DNA from 4 places in the Leclercia sp. AS011 genome. Region 4 is predicted to be linked to each of the others. Evidence: predicted binding sites of a transcription regulator. Region 4 holds the regulator's gene; each other region holds the start of a gene.
The links. Region 4 encodes CRP, which controls carbon source genes, mostly activating them, when cyclic AMP is high. Its sites were predicted from a motif close to ATGTGANNNNNNTCACAT; they were not measured.
Positions count from the first base shown of each region.

Region 1: aaeR (HTH-type transcriptional activator AaeR) is a predicted target of CRP. The motif match lies at 1,226-1,243, and genes of this name have one in related genera.
Region 2: WFO70_RS17500 (enolase C-terminal domain-like protein) is a predicted target of CRP. The motif match lies at 3,386-3,403, and genes of this name have one in related genera.
Region 3: focA (formate transporter FocA) is a predicted target of CRP. The motif match lies at 2,231-2,248, and genes of this name have one in related genera.

Region 1 is NZ_JBBCMA010000004.1:33,252-38,278, reverse strand. Features, by position in the region: gene aaeA (p-hydroxybenzoic acid efflux pump subunit AaeA) at 1-872, opposite strand, end outside; gene aaeX (p-hydroxybenzoic acid efflux pump operon protein AaeX) at 880-1,083, opposite strand; gene aaeR (HTH-type transcriptional activator AaeR) at 1,261-2,184, shown strand; gene tldD (metalloprotease TldD) at 2,222-3,667, opposite strand; gene yhdP (AsmA2 domain-containing protein YhdP) at 3,754-5,027, opposite strand, start outside.
Region 2 is NZ_JBBCMA010000004.1:291,017-296,043, forward strand. Features, by position in the region: gene WFO70_RS17485 (alpha/beta hydrolase) at 1-391, shown strand, start outside; gene WFO70_RS17490 (hypothetical protein) at 481-1,101, opposite strand; gene WFO70_RS17495 (GntR family transcriptional regulator) at 1,303-2,022, shown strand; gene WFO70_RS17500 (enolase C-terminal domain-like protein) at 2,010-3,209, opposite strand; gene WFO70_RS17505 (PTS transporter subunit EIIC) at 3,484-4,857, shown strand.
Region 3 is NZ_JBBCMA010000001.1:1,927,338-1,932,364, forward strand. Features, by position in the region: gene ycaO (30S ribosomal protein S12 methylthiotransferase accessory factor YcaO) at 140-1,900, shown strand; gene focA (formate transporter FocA) at 2,307-3,164, shown strand; gene pflB (formate C-acetyltransferase) at 3,216-5,027, shown strand, end outside.
Region 4 is NZ_JBBCMA010000007.1:181,899-186,925, forward strand. Features, by position in the region: gene WFO70_RS20580 (YccS/YhfK family putative transporter) at 1-1,335, opposite strand, end outside; gene crp (cAMP-activated global transcriptional regulator CRP) at 1,392-2,024, opposite strand; gene WFO70_RS20590 (OsmC family protein) at 2,334-2,738, shown strand; gene WFO70_RS20595 (phosphoribulokinase) at 2,780-3,649, opposite strand; gene WFO70_RS20600 (YheU family protein) at 3,680-3,898, opposite strand; gene WFO70_RS20605 (hydrolase) at 3,895-4,917, opposite strand.

The DNA of each region.
Region 1 (5,027 bases), on a different contig from region 4:
CGATCTGTCTCACCGGTGATCACCACGGTGGCGGTGGTGCCCGCAGGCCACAGGTTGCCCTGCTGTTCATCCAGACGAATACGCACCGGCACGCGCTGGGCCAGACGGACCCACTCCAGGTTGGAATCGACGGTCGCCATCCCTTTGCTGTCGCGGGTGGCGCTGGAGTTAGTCACCCCTGCAGCCACGCTGTCGACCGTGCCTTTCATGACCCGGTTGCTGCCCAGCGGGGTGATCTCAGCCCGGTAGCCCGGACGGACGTTCTCCAGCTTGGTCTCTTCCATATAGGCCAGCACGTAGAAGGAGTGCTGTTTGACCAGCGCCACGGCGGTGGAGCCGCGGGTAATAAATTCGCCGGTATAGACGTTAAGGTTGGTCACCCAGCCGTCGGACGGGGCGCGGATCACGGTACGCTCAAGATCGAGCTTCGCCAGATCGCGGGTAGCCTCGGCTTTCGCCAGCTGATGCAGCACGGTTTGCAGCAGGTTGTTGGACTGGTCGATCTCCTCCCGCGACATTGCCTGCACCCCCAGCTTATTACGACGTCCCGCCTCGCGGCGTTTTTCCGCAGCCAGCGCCTGGTAGTAGGCGACATCGGCTTCTGCTTCTTCCAACGCTTTCTGATAGCGCGGCTGGTCCACGGTGAACAGCACCTGATCCTTTTTCACCAGCTGGTTGTCATGCACATTCACGGCCGTGATCAGGCCCGCCACGTCCGGGGCAATGGCGACGATGTCGGCGCTGAAGCGCGCATCGCGCGTCCAGGGCGACTCGGTGTAGTAAACCCACGCGCGAAATATAGCGATGAACGCGAGGATAACCAGTGCCAGGGTAATGGCGGTACGGGAGATTTTTCTTGTTAGCGTTTTCACATCTACCTCAAACAAACAGGCGCGATACCAGATAGAACAGGCAGCAATACAGCGCGGAATTGAACAATGCAGGGTGCCAGACGAAATCATAGATCCCGGTCGGAGCCAGCACCTTTCGCACCAGCCAAAAAATCGCCAGTGATAAAAGAAGTTCGAAGAATATCGGTGGGAACGACAATCCGAACACCACGATAACGGGAAACAGACTCATGTTGACCTTGATTAGAGCGAGCAGGCGAAAGAATTATTCAGCATACGGCACCGCAGAAGTGGCAAGAAAAGCCGGGCGAGAGTGGCGTAGCTATAATGTATTAATAATATATTAGCGTAACTGTTATGCTGTTATCTATCATATGTGATCTAAATCACTTTTAAGCCAGAGTGAATAATGGAACGTCTAAAACGGATGTCAGTTTTTGCCAAAGTCGTTGAGCTGGGCTCCTTTACCGCCGCGGCCAGGCAACTGCAGATGAGCGTCTCGTCAATCAGCCAGACCGTCGCCAAACTGGAAGATGACCTCCAGGTGAAGCTCCTCAACCGCAGCACCCGTAGCCTTGGTCTGACCGAAGCCGGCAAAATCTATTATCAGGGCTGTCGGCGGATGTTGTATGAGGCCCAGGCGGTGCATGAGCAACTCTACGCCTTTAACAACACCCCCATCGGCACTCTGCGCATCGGCTGCTCTTCAACTATGGCACAAAATGTCCTGGCTGAAATGACCGCCGAGATGTTGCAGGAATACCCGGGGCTGACGGTCAATCTGGTCACCGGCATTCCTGCCCCGGATCTGATTGCCGATGGGCTGGATGTGGTGATCCGCGTCGGGGCATTGCAGGACTCCAGCCTCTTCTCCCGCCGTCTGGGCAGTATGCCAATGGTGGTCTGCGCGGCGAAAAAGTATCTCGCCCGAGCGGGGATCCCGGAGAAACCGGCGGATCTCAGTAATCACGCCTGGCTCGAGTACAGCGTGCGCCCGGATAATGAATTTGAGCTGGTTGCGCCGGAAGGGCTGTCAACAAAACTGCTGCCGCAGGGGCGCTTTGTCACCAACGATCCGATGACCATCTCCCGCTGGCTGGTGGCCGGGGCCGGGATCGCCTACGTCCCGCTGATGTGGGTGATCAACGAGATCAACAGCGGCGAGCTGGAGATCCTCTTCCCGCGCTATCAGTCGGATCCGCGCCCGGTGTATGCGGTCTATACCGAAAAGGACAAACTCCCGCTGAAGGTGCAGGTATGCATTAACTATCTGACGGACTATTTTGTGCAGGTGGCGGCGCTGTTTCAGGAGATGCGGGGAAGGAAGGAGTAACCCTCTCCCAGAGGGAGAGGGTATTTAGGAAGGGAAATTACGCGGTACCGCCGACGGTCAGGTTATCCACCTTCAGGGTCGGCTGACCGACACCCACCGGCAGGCTCTGGCCCTCTTTGCCGCAGACACCGACGCCGTTATCCAGCTTCAGATCGTTACCGACCATCGAGATCTGCTGCATCGCTTCGATACCAGAACCGATCAGGGTCGCGCCTTTCACCGCTTTGGTCACTTTGCCCTTCTCGATCAGATAGGCTTCTGAGGTCGAGAAGACAAATTTGCCGGAGGTGATATCCACCTGGCCGCCGCCGAAGTTTGGCGCATAGATGCCATACTCCACCGACTCGATGATCTCCTGCGGCGTGGATTTACCCGCCAGCATATAGGTGTTGGTCATACGCGGCATCGGCAGGTGCGCATAGGATTCGCGACGACCGTTACCGGTTGGGGCCACACCCATCAGGCGCGCATTCAGCTTGTCCTGCATGTAGCCTTTCAGGATCCCGTTCTCGATCAGCACGTTGTACTGACCCGGGGTCCCTTCGTCGTCGATAGAGACCGAACCACGACGATCGGTCATGGTGCCGTCATCCACCACGGTGCAGAGCTCAGAGGCCACCAGCTCGCCCATGTGGCCGCTGAAGACCGAGGTGCCGCGACGGTTAAAGTCGCCTTCCAGACCGTGGCCCACCGCTTCATGCAGCAGCACGCCAGGCCAGCCCGCGCCCAGGACCACCGGCAGGGTGCCCGCAGGGGCCGCCACCGCAGAGAGATTGACCAGCGCCATTCGCACCGCCTCTTTTGCCCACGCGTCAGCACGCACTTCGCCATCGACCGGGTTCAGGAACCATTCGTAACCAAAACGACCGCCGCCGCCGCTGGAGCCGCGCTCGCGTTTGCCGTCCTCTTCCACCAGCACGCTGACGGAGAGACGGACCAGCGGACGCACGTCGGCGGCCAGGGTGCCATCGGTCGCCGCCACCAGAATCAGCTCATACACGCCGCTCAGGCTGGCCGACACTTCCTGCACGCGCTTGTCTTCCGCACGGGCAACGTTGTCCACCCGGCGCAGAATATCCAGCTTCTCTTCCCGACTCATACTTTGCAGCGGATCGACGCTGGTATAGAGCGCAGAGTGCTGCACTTCGCCCAGGGTCTTCACCCGACCGTCACCGCTGTCGCGCACGATGGTGCGTGCCGCCTGCGCGCTCTGCTGCAGGGCGTTGAGGCTGATCTGGTCTGCATAGGCAAAACCGGTTTTCTCACCGCTGACGGCACGGACACCCACGCCCTGGTCGATGTTATAAGAACCATCTTTGATGATGCTGTCTTCTAAAACCCAGGATTCGTGATAGCTCGACTGAAAGTAGAGATCGCCGTAGTCGAGACGGCGTTCGGTCAGTTGACCAAGAATGGAAAACAGGTCCTGATGGCTCAGGCCGTTCGCTGCCAGCAGATGTTCACTTACCAGGTTCAGACTCATCGTTTTGCTACTCGTTCGTTGCCGTCCACAGGACGTATCTAAGATCTTATCTATTGAGAGTGAGGCAATTAATTGCCCGCGTCAAATCATTGCTGTGCATCTTTGCGCGGCTGGCGCAGCACTTCGTTAATCTGCGGTTTATCGACCGGGCCGGTGATGTGATAGCGCAGAATCGAGACTTTGCTCCACAGCGGCCCCAGCACTTTACTGGCGGCAAACACCGCCGCGCCTACAATCGGGTTAACGGCAAAGGCCGCGGCCACGCCGACGGTGGCGGATATTTCCGGGGCGACCACCGCTTCCAGATCCAGTTCACGACGCACCAGATTGACGGAGCCTTTCATGGCGATATCCGCCTCCAGCCCGTCGACCAGGGTGTCATCGGTATGCAGGACACCCTCTTTGATCCACGCTGTGCTGCGGATCGAGTCGAAGTAGAACCCTTCGTTAAAGGTATCGCTGAAGTCAAACCGCAGCTTACGCAGCAGGGCATCGAAGCTGAGCAGACGCAGCAGCTGTCCCGCATGACCGGTGCTCAGATCGGCAATTTCGCCCTTGCCCAGCCGGGTTTTGAGGATGCCGTTCAGCGAGGCTTCATCAGGCTTCCACGGCTGAGCGCGCCAGTGCAGATCGTAGTCGAGGTCAAACGACGACCCGCGAATCGGGGTGGTGATCCCAAAATAGTTCGAGGCCGCATCCAGCTTGTTGCCTTTGATTTGCCCTTTCAGCGAGGTGCGCTGCTCGGTGCCGTTCACCCACTCGCCGTTGGCGGTCAGGCGGCCAAAGCCGGTGTCAATCAGCCCACCCGCCAGGCTAAGGGTATTGCCCTTAATGGTGAAGTCGCCGTCGATACGGCCATACTTCTGTCCCCACAGCCAGCATTCGGCACAGCGTAGCTGTAAATCAGGCCAGCCGCTGAAATTGACCCGCGTGGTGCTGGCTAACGGCGAAACCGGGCTGCCTTTCCCGGCGGTCGCGGTTGCCGGGTTGAAATAGAGATAGCGGATCGCCGCCTGCCACGGCGCGGTGTCGCGCATCAGCAGGGTGGCGTTGATCTCCCGTCCCTGGGCCTCGACTTTTGAGCCGTTTAAGGTTGGCTGCGAGACGATGCTCAGGTTATTCCACTGTTGTCCTCCCAGCGTCAGGGCCGGAGTGCGCACCGTAATGTGCTGCGGGAACTGGGCTGATTCATCGACATTTTGCCCGACGCCGCTCTGGAACAGGGCTAACCACTCGGCACCATCCATTGGCGGCAGATTGAGTTCGATGCCCGCCTGCTCCGGCAGCGGCGGCAGCGTTCGGCTGTCGCTGGCCCAGATGGCGCGATCCAGCGTCAGCTTGCGGTTCAGCAGCCAGCGGC
Region 2 (5,027 bases), on a different contig from region 4:
GGCGCGTTATCCGGGTGTGAAGCTCGATTTGGTGGGCTACTCCGGCGGCGGCAATATCGCCGCGCTGCTGGCGGAGCGCCGGGATGATGTGCGCTCCCTGCGCACGGTGGCCGGCAATCTCGACGTGGCGTATGTCAATGCCCTGCATCAGGTCACCCCGATGCCTGCCGCTGAGAGCGCCATCGATCGTGCTTCCGCGCTGCGCGCCCTGCCGCAGATCCACTACAGCGGCGAAGCCGACACCACCGTGCCGTCCGCGGTCGCCCGCCGTTTTCAACAGGCGGTGGGAGGAAGGTGTGTGCAAACGGAGGTGGTCAGCGGGATGGGGCATGGATCGGACTGGGCGGCAGTCTGGCCGCGACTGCTGGCACAGGGGTTGCCTGCCTGCTGAGGGGTGAACAAAGTGAGGGCAAAATATGTGGAACAAGCGAAAAGGCAGCAGATGCTGCCTTTTAAAGATTTTCGCCATTCATGAGTTAGTCAGACATGTTTGATGATTAAGCACGCTGCGCCCCATGCACCTTCAGGGCCTTCATCATGAATGTCTGAAATAACCTGTTCGACTACGTAGCTATCAGGAATGTTTTCTCTGACGTAGGCTTTGACTCGCTCAAATTTATTCAACACCTTTTGCGGTGCACTGAGCAATTCACCGTCAGCGGCAGAGTAGTAGTAGGCAAACGCCCCAAATTTAATCGACGACTTTTCACGTCCAATTCTGAGTACTGAGGTAATTCGCTCGATATCATGGAACCAGCCTGACGGGCCACCAGGCTGGTTTTTCACTTCTATCACAGCACGCGGCTGGGCTTTGCCCCACCACAGTAAAATATCAAAACGTCCGCTTAAACGGGCTTTGCTGGGTTTTGGTCCAGGAGCAATGGCCCCGGCGTAATCCATCGAGCTTTGACCGTTACTCTCAACGGTGACAAACTTTGCTCCCTGCATATCGCTAAGTTCTTTTGCGATATACGTGGTCAGTACATACTCAGCGGCTGTCCATACCCACAGCCCGCCAGACATGCGTTGATAATCTTCATGCGCCTTTTCGATGCCAGAAATAATGGCACCACTGATGACATCCATAGCTACGGCGGCCATATTTGTTCTCCACTTTTATTATTGATAGCCGTCAACTATACGCCCACCGCAACGCAGTTAATGCGCTGATTTGAAAGATGATTGATGCTAATTCTGCGCCTAAGAACGTAGCAGACTTTTTTTGAATGGATGACCGGTAATTCTTGCAAAATGATAGTCTTATATTACGCAGCGATGGTTGAGTAACTTCAGGACCGAACAATGAAAAAGAAAGAGTTTGTGACCCAGGATCTGCTGAGCAAAATCTATCAGGACACCACGGCGGGGCCACGCAAACTCCCTCCTGAAAGGCAGCTGGCCGAAGAGTATGGCGTCTCGCGTTTTACTATCCGCCAGGCGCTGGAAAAGCTGGTCAGTATTGGCGTGGTGCGGATCGTGCAGGGGTCGGGGATCTGGATTAACGAGCACGCGCGTAATAATCCGCTGATCTACAACTCGATCACGGAAAAGCGATTCGATCAGATGCGCTATCGGATGATCAGCCTGCATAAAAGGAGGCCCGATCGCGCGGCTCAGCAGATCTTCGGCATCGATGAAGAGAGTTTTATCTGGCACTTTTGCCGTCTGCGCTACGTCGATGACCAGCCCGTACAGCTGGAAGTATCCAGCATGCCCGCCGCCGATTTCCCCGATCTTAATCAGCAGGCGATTGAGCGTTCCATTCAGCAGTATGTATTAAGTAAGGGGATGAATATTTCCCATATGCTGACCACCTACCGGGCGGTCAGCGTCAGCCGCGAACAGGCGGTAATACTGGGCTGCAAAAAAGGCAGCCCGGCAATGCATATTAATAATCGTGGAATACTGGAGGGGGGCCGGGTATTCGAGGTGAGCGATATTATTGATATCAACTATACCTGCACCTGGGTCAGCCCCTATAACCGCGATAATTTAGCCTGGCGACAAAATCAGGGCGTATGAAGGGTGCCGTCCGGCAGGCGGCTTTGCGTCCACTCGTGCGGGCGATAGACCAACGGATACGCCAGGGCAAGCTCTTCATTAAAGCCGGTGCCAATACCAGGGGCCGTCGGCGGATAGACAAATCCGTCCTTCGCCTCAGGCGCGCCGGGGAACACGCTGTCGGTGGCACTCGAGCGCGGAATAAATTCCTGAATAGCCGCATTATGCAGGTGAATGTTCAGATGCGTATTCACCGCCACGCCGATAGGGGTCATATCACCGGGGCCATGCCAGGCGAGGCGCACCCCAAAGGCCTGACACAGATGCGCCAGCTTCAGCGCCGGTGTGATGCCGCCAATCTGCGAGATGTGGCAGCGAATAAAGTCGATGCGGCGATTCACAATCAGGTCGTGCCATTCAGCCGGGTTATTGAAGAGCTCACCCATCGCCAGCGGCACGCAGCTCTGCTGGCGAACCTGCTCCAGCCAGGCGCTCTGCTGTGGCGGCAGGATATCCTCAATAAAGTAGGGCTGATACGGCTCAAGCTGTTTTGCCAGCTGCACCGCCTGCTGCGGGAACAGACGCTCGTGGACATCGTGTAAGAAATGGAGCGTCCAGCCATATTTTTCGCGCAGGGCGCGGAACATCTCCACGGTATTGGCCATGTATTCATGCTGATCGAACCAGGCTCCCGGAGTAGGGTTCTCCGGGGAATGCAGCGCCGAGGGTGTGCCGCCGTAAAAACCCAGCTGACAGCGGATATGACGATAACCTTGCGCCACCAGTTTATCGACGGAGGCAAAGAGTTCCTCCAGCGTCTCGCCGCTGGCGTGGCTGTAAGCCGGGATCGCATCGCGGGATTTTCCGCCCAGCAGCTGGTACAGCGGCATTCCGGCCAGCTGCCCTTTTATATCCCACAGGGCCATATCTACACCGGAAATCGCATTATTCATCGCCGGACCGTTACGCCAGTAGGCGTTAACGTTCATCATTTGCCACAGATCTTCGATGTTATTGGCATCCCGGCCGATCAGCAGCGGTTTGAGATACTCATCCACCAGGGTTTTTACCGCCAGTGGGCGCTGCTGGAAAGTGGCACAACCGTGTCCGACGAGCCCTTGTCCGGTGGTAACGCGAACGGTCACCAGGTTATGACGGTCCGGGCGGGTAATAAAACACTCGATATTAGTGATAATCACAGGCGTCACGAGAAACTCCTTTGCGGCTCTGTGGAAATACGGAATACGAATATCATCGCCCTAAAAATGTTTGCCGGTAAACCGTTTTTTTATTATTTATTTTGGTCAGTTATTTGATTCTATTTTAATTAAAAACCATACCAATTATGGATTGATGACGGTTTTATGGCTCTTTAGATGGCTAAGTGTGAGCGATATCAAATTTTATTGGTTTGTTTTGTAAGGTGGGTTTATCTATTCTCGTGGCATCAATAAAACAACAACCATACCGGCAGGAGTCTTTATGGGGACGCAAGAAGCCATCAATAATATTATTCGTCTGGTCGGCGGCCAGGGGAATATTAATAAAGTCTGGCACTGTATGACGCGGCTACGGTTTGATTTAATCGACGATAATAAAGTCGATCAGACCGCGATTAAAAATCTGCCGGGCGTGCTGGGCGCACAGCTGCAAAGCGATCAGTTTCAGGTGATCATCGGGCCGAAGGTGAACAGCTGGTATGAGCAAATGCTTAATGTGCTCGGTCAGGGGACGGATAACGCGCCGACGGTAACAAAAGGACGTAAAAGCCTGGTCTCCCTCTTTATGGATACCGTCTCAGGGGTCTTTGGTCCGATCGTTCCGGCCATTGCCGGTGCCGGGATGATAAAAGGCTTGCTCGCCGGGCTGATCGCGCTGAAGGTGGTGTCGGCGAAAAGCGATACCGTCATGGTGATCGACCTGATTGCCAGCGGCGTCTTCTATTTCCTGCCGTTCTTCCTCGCCGTGTCGGCGGCGAAGATCTTCAAAACTAATGAGTATCTCGCCGCGGCGGTTGCCGCCTGCCTGATGTATCCCTCCTTAATAGAAGCCGCGAAAGCGCTGGCGACACATCAGGAAGGGGCGGTCAGTGCGCTCTGGTTAATGAATGCGATCCCGGTCTCCGTCTTTAACTATGCCTCGAGCGTGATTCCGGTGATCTTCTCGGTGCTGGCATTGAGCTATATCCATCGCTGGGTAGACAGCATCATGCCGGATGTCCTGAAAACCGTATTTACGCCGACGCTCACCCTCTTTATAGGTGCCCTGGCGGCGCTGGTGGTGATCGGCCCGATTGGCATCTGGCTGGGTAAAGGACTCGCCTTCTTTATAGAGGGACTGTTTGGCGTGTCGGCCAGCTTCGCCGGGCTTATCGTCGGGGCGATCCGTCCGGTGGCGATCCTGACCGGTATGCATCACGCGATGACGCCGATTGCGCTGCAGAACTTCAGCGACCGTGGCTACGACATGCTGATGCCGATGATGTTTATGGCCAATATGGCGATTGCGGGGGCGACATTTGCTATCTGGCGTCTGAGCCGGGACCGTCAGGAGAAGACCGTTACGCTGTCGGCGGCCATCTCTGCACTGCTGGGGATCACCGAACCGGCTCTCTTTGGTGTTCTGACGCGCTACAAGAAAGCGTTTATCGCCGCCACGGTGGCCAGCTCGCTGGCGTCAGCCTTTATTGCCTTCTTCGGCGTGCGTCTTTATGGCTACATTCTGTCGAGCATCTTCAGTCTGCCTGCTTATATAGGTCCGTACTTTGTCTTTGCTCTGGCGGGCGTGGCGATATCTCTGGTGCTCTCCTTTACGCTGACCACCATTCTGGTGAAGAAAGAGCAGGCCGCAGAGTGATTTTGACCCCGTCTAATAAGTGGCGTAGCAGGGAATATCAGCACGATTGTGGATAACTCTGTGGGCAAATGCGTATAAGAAGGGGTTTTGCTGGGGAATGCAGCAGTCAGTCATTTTTCTGTCATTTAAGGGTTGCGGGCTCCGGAGAACTCCCTATAATGCGCCTCCAT
Region 3 (5,027 bases), on a different contig from region 4:
TTTTTATATTCCTTTACAGTAGGTTACTGAATATAAGCATAGCCCAGCCTTTTATTTTCGCCGAAACCGCCGGGGAGATAGCGCCTGCCCTGCAAAACCCGTATCATTGCGCGCTTTCCGTACGATATAAGTGATCGCCATGACTCAAACGTTTATCCCCGGCAAAGACGCCGCCCTGGAAGATTCCATCTCTCGCTTCCAGCAAAAACTGACCGACCTGGGCTTTAACATCGAAGAGGCCTCCTGGCTCAACCCGGTTCCCCACGTCTGGTCCGTGCATATTCGCGATAAAGAGTGCGCGCTGTGCTTTACCAATGGTAAAGGCGCAACCAAAAAAGCGGCGCTGGCCTCTGCGCTGGGTGAATATTTTGAGCGTCTGTCCACCAACTACTTCTTTGCCGATTTCTGGCTGGGCGACACCGTGGCGAATGGTCCATTCGTTCATTACCCCAATGAAAAATGGTTCCCGCTGACCGAAGACGACGAGCTGCCGGAAGGGATCCTCGACGATCGCCTGCGCGCGTTCTACGATCTGGACAACCAGCTGACCGCCAGCATGCTGATCGATCTCCAGTCCGGTAACGAAGATCGCGGTATCTGCGCCTTGCCGTTTACCCGTCAGTCTGACAAGCAAACCGTCTATATTCCGATGAACATTATCGGCAACCTGTATGTCTCCAACGGCATGTCCGCCGGTAACACCCGCAACGAAGCGCGGGTTCAGGGCCTGTCCGAGGTGTTTGAGCGTCATATCAAAAACCGCATTATCGCGGAATCCATCAGCCTGCCGGAGATCCCGGCTGACGTGCTGGCCCGCTACCCGGGCGTGGTGGAGTCGATTGCCAAACTGGAAGCGGAAGGTTTCCCAATCTTTGCCTATGATGGCTCGCTGGGCGGTAAGTACCCGGTGATCTGCGTAGTGCTGTTCAACCCGGCGAACGGCACCTGCTTCGCCTCCTTCGGCGCACACCCGGACTTCGGCGTGGCGCTGGAGCGTACCGTTACCGAACTGCTGCAGGGCCGCAGCCTGAAAGATCTCGACGTGTTTACCCCGCCGACCTTCGACGATGAAGAAGTGGCTGAACACGCCAACCTGGAGACGCACTTCATCGACTCCAGCGGCTCTATCTCCTGGGATATGTTCAAGCAGGACGCAGATTATCCGTTTGTTGACTGGAGCTTCGCGGGTACCACCGAAGAAGAGTTCGCCACGCTGATGGCAATCTTCACGGCTGAAGACCAGGAAGTGTATATCGCGGATTACGAGCACCTGGGCGTCTATGCGTGCCGAATTCTGGTTCCGGGCATGTCCGATATTTATCCGGTGGAAGATCTGTGGCTGGCGAACAACAGCATGGGTGCGCACCTGCGCGAAACTTTGCTGGCCCTGCCGGAGAGTGCGTGGGAGAAAGAGGACTATCTGAACCTCATCACCCAACTGGACGACGAAGGCCACGACGACTTTACCCGTGTACGCGAGCTGCTGGGCCTGGCGACAGGCAAAGATAACGGCTGGTACACCCTGCGTATCGGTGAGCTGAAGGCGATGCTGGCACTGGCGGGCGGCGACCTGGAGCAGGCGCTTATCTGGACCGAGTGGACCATCGAATTCAACGCCTCGGTGTTCAGCGCTGAGCGCGCGAACTACTACCGCTGCCTGCAGACGCTGCTGTTGCTGTCCCAGGAAGAGGATCGTGAGCCGCTGCAGTATCTTAACGCCTTTACCCGTATGTACGGTGCCGAAGCGGTAGAGAACGCCAGCGCAGCCCTGAGCGGCGAAGCGCCATTCCACGGCCTGCAGGCGGTGGATAGCGATCTGAAAGCCTTCCCTGCTCACCAGTCGTTACTGAAGGCCTATGAGAAGCTGCAGAAGGCCAAAAGCAGTTACTGGGCAAAATAACGTCACATAACATGACAAACAGTAGGCGTATACAATCACCTACGTTATATTACGGGGCAATTTTATTGCCCCGTTTTTTTTATTCCTGCGGCAATAAATTTAATTGTAATAATTAAGTTAAATATTGGTAGCTATAATAAAGGCGTCCTGTCGGTTATTGTTACTTTTTATATGAAATACTCCATTATAATTAACTGTCTCAGGGAGCCGTCAGAGAAAAAAATCAAATCATTTTGTAACTTTTAAAATTTATTTTTATACGGATAATCAAACACTTATTCCGCATTTGCTGAAAAACCACGCACTTTGCGGGCCTATAAGCCAGGCGAGATATGATCTACATCAATTTCTCTTCTATAATGCTTTGTTAGTATCTCGTCGCCGACTTAATAAAGAGAGAGTTAGTGTGAAAGCTGACAACCCTTTTGATCTTTTACTCCCAGCTGCCATGGCAAAAGTTGCCGAAGAAGCGGGTGTCTATAAAGCAACGAAACAGCCGATGACGACGTTCTTCCTGGCCATCACTGCCGGGGTATTCATCTCCATCGCCTTTGTTTTCTATATCACCGCCACCACGGGTACTGCCGGGATGCCTTTCGGTATCGCGAAGCTGATTGGCGGCATCTGTTTCTCACTGGGTTTGATCCTCTGCGTTATCTGCGGCGCTGACCTCTTTACCTCGACGGTGCTCATCGTCGTTGCGAAAGCCAGCGGTAAGATCACCTGGGGCCAACTGGCAAAAAACTGGCTCAACGTTTACGTTGGAAACCTGATTGGCTGCCTGCTGTTTGTCCTGTTGATGTGGTTGTCGGGTGAATATATGACCGCCAACGGCGCGTGGGGGCTAAACGTCCTGCAAACCGCCGACCACAAAGTACACCACACATTTATTGAAGCCGTTGCGCTGGGCATTCTTGCCAACCTGATGGTCTGCCTGGCCGTCTGGATGAGCTACTCCGGACGCAGCCTGATGGACAAGGCCATGATTATGGTTCTGCCTGTCGCCATGTTCGTTGCCAGCGGCTTTGAACACAGTATTGCAAACATGTTTATGATTCCTTTCGGTATCGTAATCCGTGACTTTGCCAGCCCGGAATTCTGGACCGCAGTAGGTTCCAGTCCGGAGAGTTTCTCTCACCTGACCGTTATGAACTTCATTACTGATAACCTGATCCCAGTCACAATCGGGAACATTATTGGCGGTGGTCTGCTGGTTGGGTTGACATACTGGGTCATTTACCTGCGTGGCGATAACCATCATTAATGGTTTTCTCAGGCAGTAAATAAAAAATCCACTTAAGAAGGTAGGTGTTACATGTCCGAACTTAATGAAAAGTTAGCCACAGCATGGGAAGGTTTTGCCAAAGGTGATTGGCAGAATGAAGTCAACGTTCGTGATTTCATCCAGAAAAACTACACCCCATATGAAGGTGACGAATCCTTCCTGGCCGGTGCTACCGACGCGACCACTGCCCTGTGGGACAGCGTTATGGAAGGCGTTAAGCAGGAAAACCGCACTCACGCGCCTGTTGATTTCGACACCTCCATCGCGTCCACCATTACTTCTCACGACGCGGGTTATATCAACAAATCCCTCGAGAAGATCGTTGGTCTGCAGACTGAAGCGCCACTGAAACGTGCGATTATCCCGTTCGGTGGTATCAAAATGGTTGAAGGTTCCTGCAAAGCGTATAACCGCGAGCTGGACCCAATGCTGAAGAAAATCTTCACCGAATACCGCAAAACTCACAACCAGGGCGTGTTTGACGTTTACACCAAAGACATCCTGAACTGCCGTAAATCAGGCGTCCTGACCGGTCTGCCAGATGCGTATGGCCGTGGCCGTATCATCGGTGACTACCGTCGCGTTGCGCTGTACGGTATCGACTTCCTGATGAAAGACAAATACGCCCAGTTCCTTTCCCTGCAGTCTGACATGGAAAATGGCGTAAACCTGGAAGCCACTATCCGTCTGCGTGAAGAGATCTCCGAGCAGCACCGTGCGCTGGGTCAGATCAAAGAGATGGCTGCCAAATACGGCTACGACATCTCCGGTCCTGCAACCAACGCTCAGGAAGCTATCCAGTGGACCTACTTCGGTTACCTGGCGGCGGTTAAATCTCAGAACGGCGCAGCAATGTCCTTCGGTCGTGTATCCACCTTCCTGGATGCTTACATCGAACGTGACCTGAAAGCGGGCAAAATCACCGAGCTCGACGCACAGGAAATGATTGACCACCTGGTCATGAAACTGCGTATGGTTCGCTTCCTGCGTACCCCTGAGTATGATGAACTGTTCTCCGGTGACCCAATCTGGGCAACTGAATCTATCGCCGGTATGGGCGTAGATGGCCGTACTCTGGTAACCAAAAGCAGCTTCCGCTTCCTGAACACCCTGTACACTATGGGGCCGTCTCCGGAGCCGAACATCACCATTCTGTGGTCTGAAAAACTGCCACTGAACTTCAAGAAATTCGCTGCTAAAGTCTCCATCGACACCTCTTCTCTGCAGTACGAGAACGATGACCTGATGCGTCCTGACTTCAACAACGACGACTACGCGATCGCTTGCTGCGTAAGCCCAATGGTTGTTGGTAAGCAGATGCAGTTCTTCGGTGCTCGCGCTAACCTCGCGAAAACCATGCTGTATGCAATCAACGGCGGCGTTGATGAAAAACTGAAAATCCAGGTTGGTCCTAAATCTGAACCAATCAAAGGCGATGTGCTGAACTTCGACGAAGTGATGGATCGTATGGATCACTTCATGGACTGGCTGGCTAAACAGTACGTTACCGCACTGAACGTCATCCACTACATGCACGACAAGTACAGCTACGAAGCCTCTCTGATGGCGCTGCACGACCGTGACGTTGTTCGCACCATGGCATGTGGTATCGCAGGTCTGTCCGTTGCGGCTGACTCCCTGTCTGCTATCAAATATGCGAAAGTTAAACCAATTCGTGACGAAGACGGCCTGGCAATCGACTTCGAAATCGACGGCGAATACCCGCAGTTTGGTAACAACGACGCTCGCGTTGATGACATGGCGGTTGACCTGGTAGAACGTTTCATGAAGAAAATTCAGAAACTGACCACCTATCGTAACGCTATCCCGACTCAGTCTGTT
Region 4 (5,027 bases):
TACCATCAGCATGCCGGCAAGGGTGTACCCCTCCGGGACGTGGAAGTGCAGAGTGACACCGGCGATAATCAGTCCCGCCAGGGTCCCGGCCGCCCGGTGGAGAATTCGCACCCGCGTCGCGCTGTAGCCGTTTTGCGTCACCAGCAGCACGGTCATTAAGATCCAGTAGGGTTTTGGCAGGTGCAGCGCCACGCCCATCAGGCTGGCGATACTCAGCATCACGCTGATGCGCGCCGCGTTACGCAGGGCGGCAGATTTTAGCGACAGGTAGCTTCTCAGGGCGGGGAGCAGCGGCAGCCGTTTCTGTTTGTCAGCCATCAGGTCGCGCGGATAGAGCGGACGCTGCGTGCGCAGCACGCGGGCAATCCGGCTGAAGTGCCAGGCGCAAAACTGCCCCACCGGGTTATCAGGGTGCTGACGGGCGATTTTCTCCAGCGCGCCAAGCTGCTTGTCCATAGAGAAACGGGTGGGGTAGCGATGATAGAGAATGTCGTCGGCCAGCACCCGCAGACGGGCCGCAACGGTCTGCGCGTTCCAGCGGATCACCGCTTCGGCGTGGCTGCGCTCCACCAGCTTTTGCACCTCCTTCGGGTGATGCAGGCTGACGGAGATGTGCTCCTGCAGATCCAGCCCCACCTGGAAGGTGCGCAGCAGGCGTTTGTATTCATGATTTCTGTTGGCCGCCAGCATATGCAGCTGCTGATAGCAGAGGCTGATCAGGTCCACCACCTTCTGCTGGCGGGCCAGCAGCGGCGGCAACGATTTTTCAGGATCGGTGTGCTGCGTCAGCAGGGTGTATTTGGCTTCGCAATACTCTGCCAGCTGTTGATAGAGCACGCTCAGCGACTCTCGCAACGGCTGTTCGCGCCACATCCAGAACCAGAACCAGTTAAACAGCCCGTACCAGAGGGTGCCCAGCGTATAGAGGAGTAGCGGCTCCCAGACCGGCATGTTCCCCGCCAGACTCAGGGTAAAGATAGCCGCAATCAGCGAGGCGGGCAGCAGCCGGGCATGCAGGGCGCTGATCTCAGCCGTGACCCCCAGCGTCATCGCCAGCACGGTCAGAATGAGGGGCAGCGGAATATCCCGGGCCAGCAACAGCTGCACGGCCAGGCTACAGCCGGCGAACAGGCAGCCGCCAATGGTCAGGCGTTTAAAAAAGCGTTTATGCGGGGTGTCCAGACCGGCAATGTTGCAGCAGGCAGGAACGAGAGAAAAGAGCAGACCTTGTTGCAGATGACCGAAGATCAAACCCACAGCCACGGGGAGACACAACACCAGGGTTTGCCGCAGTGCGTAGTTAACTTCCGGGTGATAAATGAGCCTGCGCCACATGGGGATAGAGACAAAAACGGCGTGTCATCCTGCGATGCCACGCCGTTTTAGCGGAATTAACGTGTTCCGTAAACCACGATGGTTTTACCGTGGGCAGAAATCAGGTTTTGATCTTCCAGCATTTTCAGGATACGACCCACTGTCTCACGAGAACATCCGACGATCTGACCAATTTCCTGACGGGTAATTTTAATTTGCATACCGTCCGGGTGGGTCATGGCGTCTGGCTGTTTCGCCAGGTTCAGCAGGGTCTGAGCGATGCGGCCCGTTACGTCGAGGAAGGCGAGGTTACCCACTTTCTCGGACGTGACCTGCAGACGGCGAGCCATCTGCGAAGAGAGGCGCATCAGGATGTCCGGGTTGACCTGGATCAGCTGGCGGAATTTCTTATAAGAGATCTCAGCCACTTCACAGGCAGTTTTAGCACGAACCCAGGCGCTACGCTCCTGACCTTCTTCAAACAGGCCCAGTTCGCCGATGAAATCTCCCTGATTCAGGTAAGAGAGGATCATCTCTTTACCTTCTTCATCTTTGATCAGCACTGCCACTGAGCCTTTGACGATGTAATACAACGTTTCCGCTTTTTCACCCTGGTGAATCAGCGTGCTCTTCGATGGGTACTTATGAATATGGCAATGAGACAAGAACCATTCGAGAGTCGGGTCTGTTTGCGGTTTGCCAAGCACCATGCGCTGTTATCCTCTGTTATAAGCTGTCTCCAGAGTCTGGCTCTGTACCTGTACTCTGGGGTTACAATCGAATTCTTTCCCCTGCCTGGGGACTGGCTGTCACAATAATTAGCAGCCTGTAATGTGTGATGTCCTCTGCATACATGTGCAACGTCAATGTATTACTGTAGCATCTCGACTGTTTTAGCATAGCTTTTGCCGCCTGTCTCCTGGTGTCTCGCTTCAGCTTGATGCAGGTCGACTTCCGTTGTCAGAATTGTTACTGACGCGTAATCTGTCAGGAAAAATGCACTCCTGGAGTTAATACAAATGCAAGCACGTGTGAAATGGGTTGAAGGGTTAACGTTCCTCGGTGAGTCGGCTTCCGGGCACCAGATTTTGATGGATGGCAACTCCGGTGACAAAGCGCCAAGTCCGATGGAAGTGGTCCTGATGGCGGCAGGCGGATGCAGCGCGATCGACGTGGTGTCGATCCTGCAAAAAGGGCGTCATGATGTGACTGACTGCGAAGTAAAACTGACCTCAGAGCGTCGTGAAGAGGCACCGCGCCTGTTCACCCATATCAATCTTCACTTCGTGGTGACCGGTAAAGAGCTGAAAGACGCGGCGGTATCCCGTGCGGTGGATCTCTCAGCCGAGAAGTACTGCTCCGTGGCGCTGATGCTGGAGAAAGCGGTCAAGATTACCCACTCGTATGAAGTGATCGGGGCGTAATCCCATTGCCCGGTAGGCGTAGCGCCACCGGGCAAAAATCCTCAATCGATCTTCTTGCCTTCCATCAACCGCTGCACCAGCGGCGTCATGATTAACTCCATCGCCAGCCCCATCTTCCCGCCCGGGACCACCAGCGTATTGATGTGCGAAATAAACGAACCCTGCAGCATCGCCAGCAGCCAGGGGTAATCGATATTGTCCAGATTGCGGAAATGGATCACCACGAAGCTCTCGTCCAGCGACGGGATGCCTTTGGCAGCAAAGGGGTTAGAGGTATCCACGGTCGGGACGCGCTGGAAGTTAATGTGGGTGCGGGAAAACTGCGGCGTCAGGAAGTTGATGTAATCCTCCATCGAGCGCACCACGGAGTCCATCACCGCCTCGCGGGAGTGGCCGCGTTCGCTGGTATCCCGCGTCAGCTTCTGGATCCACTCCAGGTTCACAATAGGGACTACACCTACCAGCAGATCGACATGGCGCGCCACGTCGTGCTGTGGCGTCACCACCCCGCCATGCAGGCCTTCATAAAACAGCACGTCGGTGGGTTCCGGCAGGGGCTGCCAGGGGGTGAAGGTGCCCGGCACCTGGTTCCAGGGGACCGCTTCGTCATAGGTATGCAGGTATTTGCGCGCCTGGCCGGTGCCGCTTCGCCCGTATTCGGCGAAGGTTTGCTCCAGCAGGCCAAAGTCGTTGGCATCCGGGCCAAAGTAGCTGATGTGTTTGCCCATATCCCGGGCTTTGCGGATAGCCATGTCCATCTCAGGACGGGTGTAGCGGTGAAAGCTGTCGCCTTCCACTTCCGCGGCGCGCAGATGCAGCTGGGAGAAGATCTTACGAAAAGCGAGGCTGGTGGTGGTGGTACCTGCACCACTCGACCCTGTAACGGCAATAACCGGATGTCTGGCGGACATAGCAACTCCCTGAGTGGAAAGAGGTCGCGGTTAACCGCGAAATTGATTGCGAGGCATGATGTTGACGGTTTCGTGCAGCTCGGACCATACGACCAGCACCTCACCGCTTTGCAGCTGGCGCCTGACGTCGGCGACCTTCTGCTCAAGCGAAAGCTCCTGTTCACCATAATCGGTGCCTTCGCGTAACACAAAGCTTTCAATCAGATTATCCAGCGTTTCGGGAGCCAGATCTTGCCAGGGAATAATCATCTTATCGGTTCCAGGTATGTGGTCAGCCAGTCCGGGATACGCGTTTCCAGCCACATGGTCGGGCGACGCAGCGTGCCGCCGACAAAGCCCACGTGCCCGCCATGTTCGGTCAGCTGGTACTGCACGTTAGCGGGCAGAAACGCCTGCGCCGGTATTGAGTGATGATCCATAAAGGGATCGTCTTTCGCGTGAATAATCAGCACCGGTTTGGTGATCTTGCTCAGCACCGGCATGGCGCTGCACTGACGATAGTAGTCAATAGCATCGGCAAAGCCGTGAATTTTGGCGGTGATCAGATCGTCAAATTCGCGGATGCGGCGCACTTTCTTCAGCTGCTGCAGACTGACCGGCAGCGTATCCGGGTAAGCTTTCAGTTTGCGTGCCGCATTGGCTTTGAGCAAGTTCAGCAGATAGCGCTGATAAACACGCGAAAAGCCCTTCTCCATATGATAGCTGCAGTGCTCCAGCATGAACGGAGCAGAGACGATGGCGGCGGCGTCCAGCGGGATGTTGTCGCCCTCTTTTGCCAGCAGGCAGGCGAGCATATTTCCGCCCAGCGAATAGCCTACCGCCGCGGTAGGGGCCGGGCCGTGGGTCTCTGCCAGCCAGCGCAGGAACCAGGTGCCATCTTCCGTTTCGCCGGAGTGATAGATGCGTTTCTGGCGATTGGGTTCGCCGCTGCATCCGCGAAAGTGCATTACGACGCCCAGCCAGCCGCGCGCTTTCGCCGCCTGGATCAGGCCGTGAGCATAGGGGCTGTGCAGGCTGCCCTCCAGACCATGAAAGACCACCAGACGAGGTTTGTGCCGGGCCTGAAGCGGATCTTCACTCCAGGCTAAATCAACGAAATCATCATCCGGCAGGTCAAGGCGCTGCCAGACGGGGGTAAAAAGCACTTTACGGCGGATGAGACGCGGCAGCATGGTCTGCAGGTGTCGATTCGACACCCCCCGCATGGGCACAAATTCTGCACTCTCGTCGGCTGCAATGTTGAAATCTGAGGGAATGATTTGGGTCATAAAGGTGATGCTAATTATTGTCTGTTATTTACGATAGCTTCCGAATTGTACCCCGTTTAGCCTGGTTTTCCGAAACATGAACTGATCCCTATCAAAAATATTTACCTTGA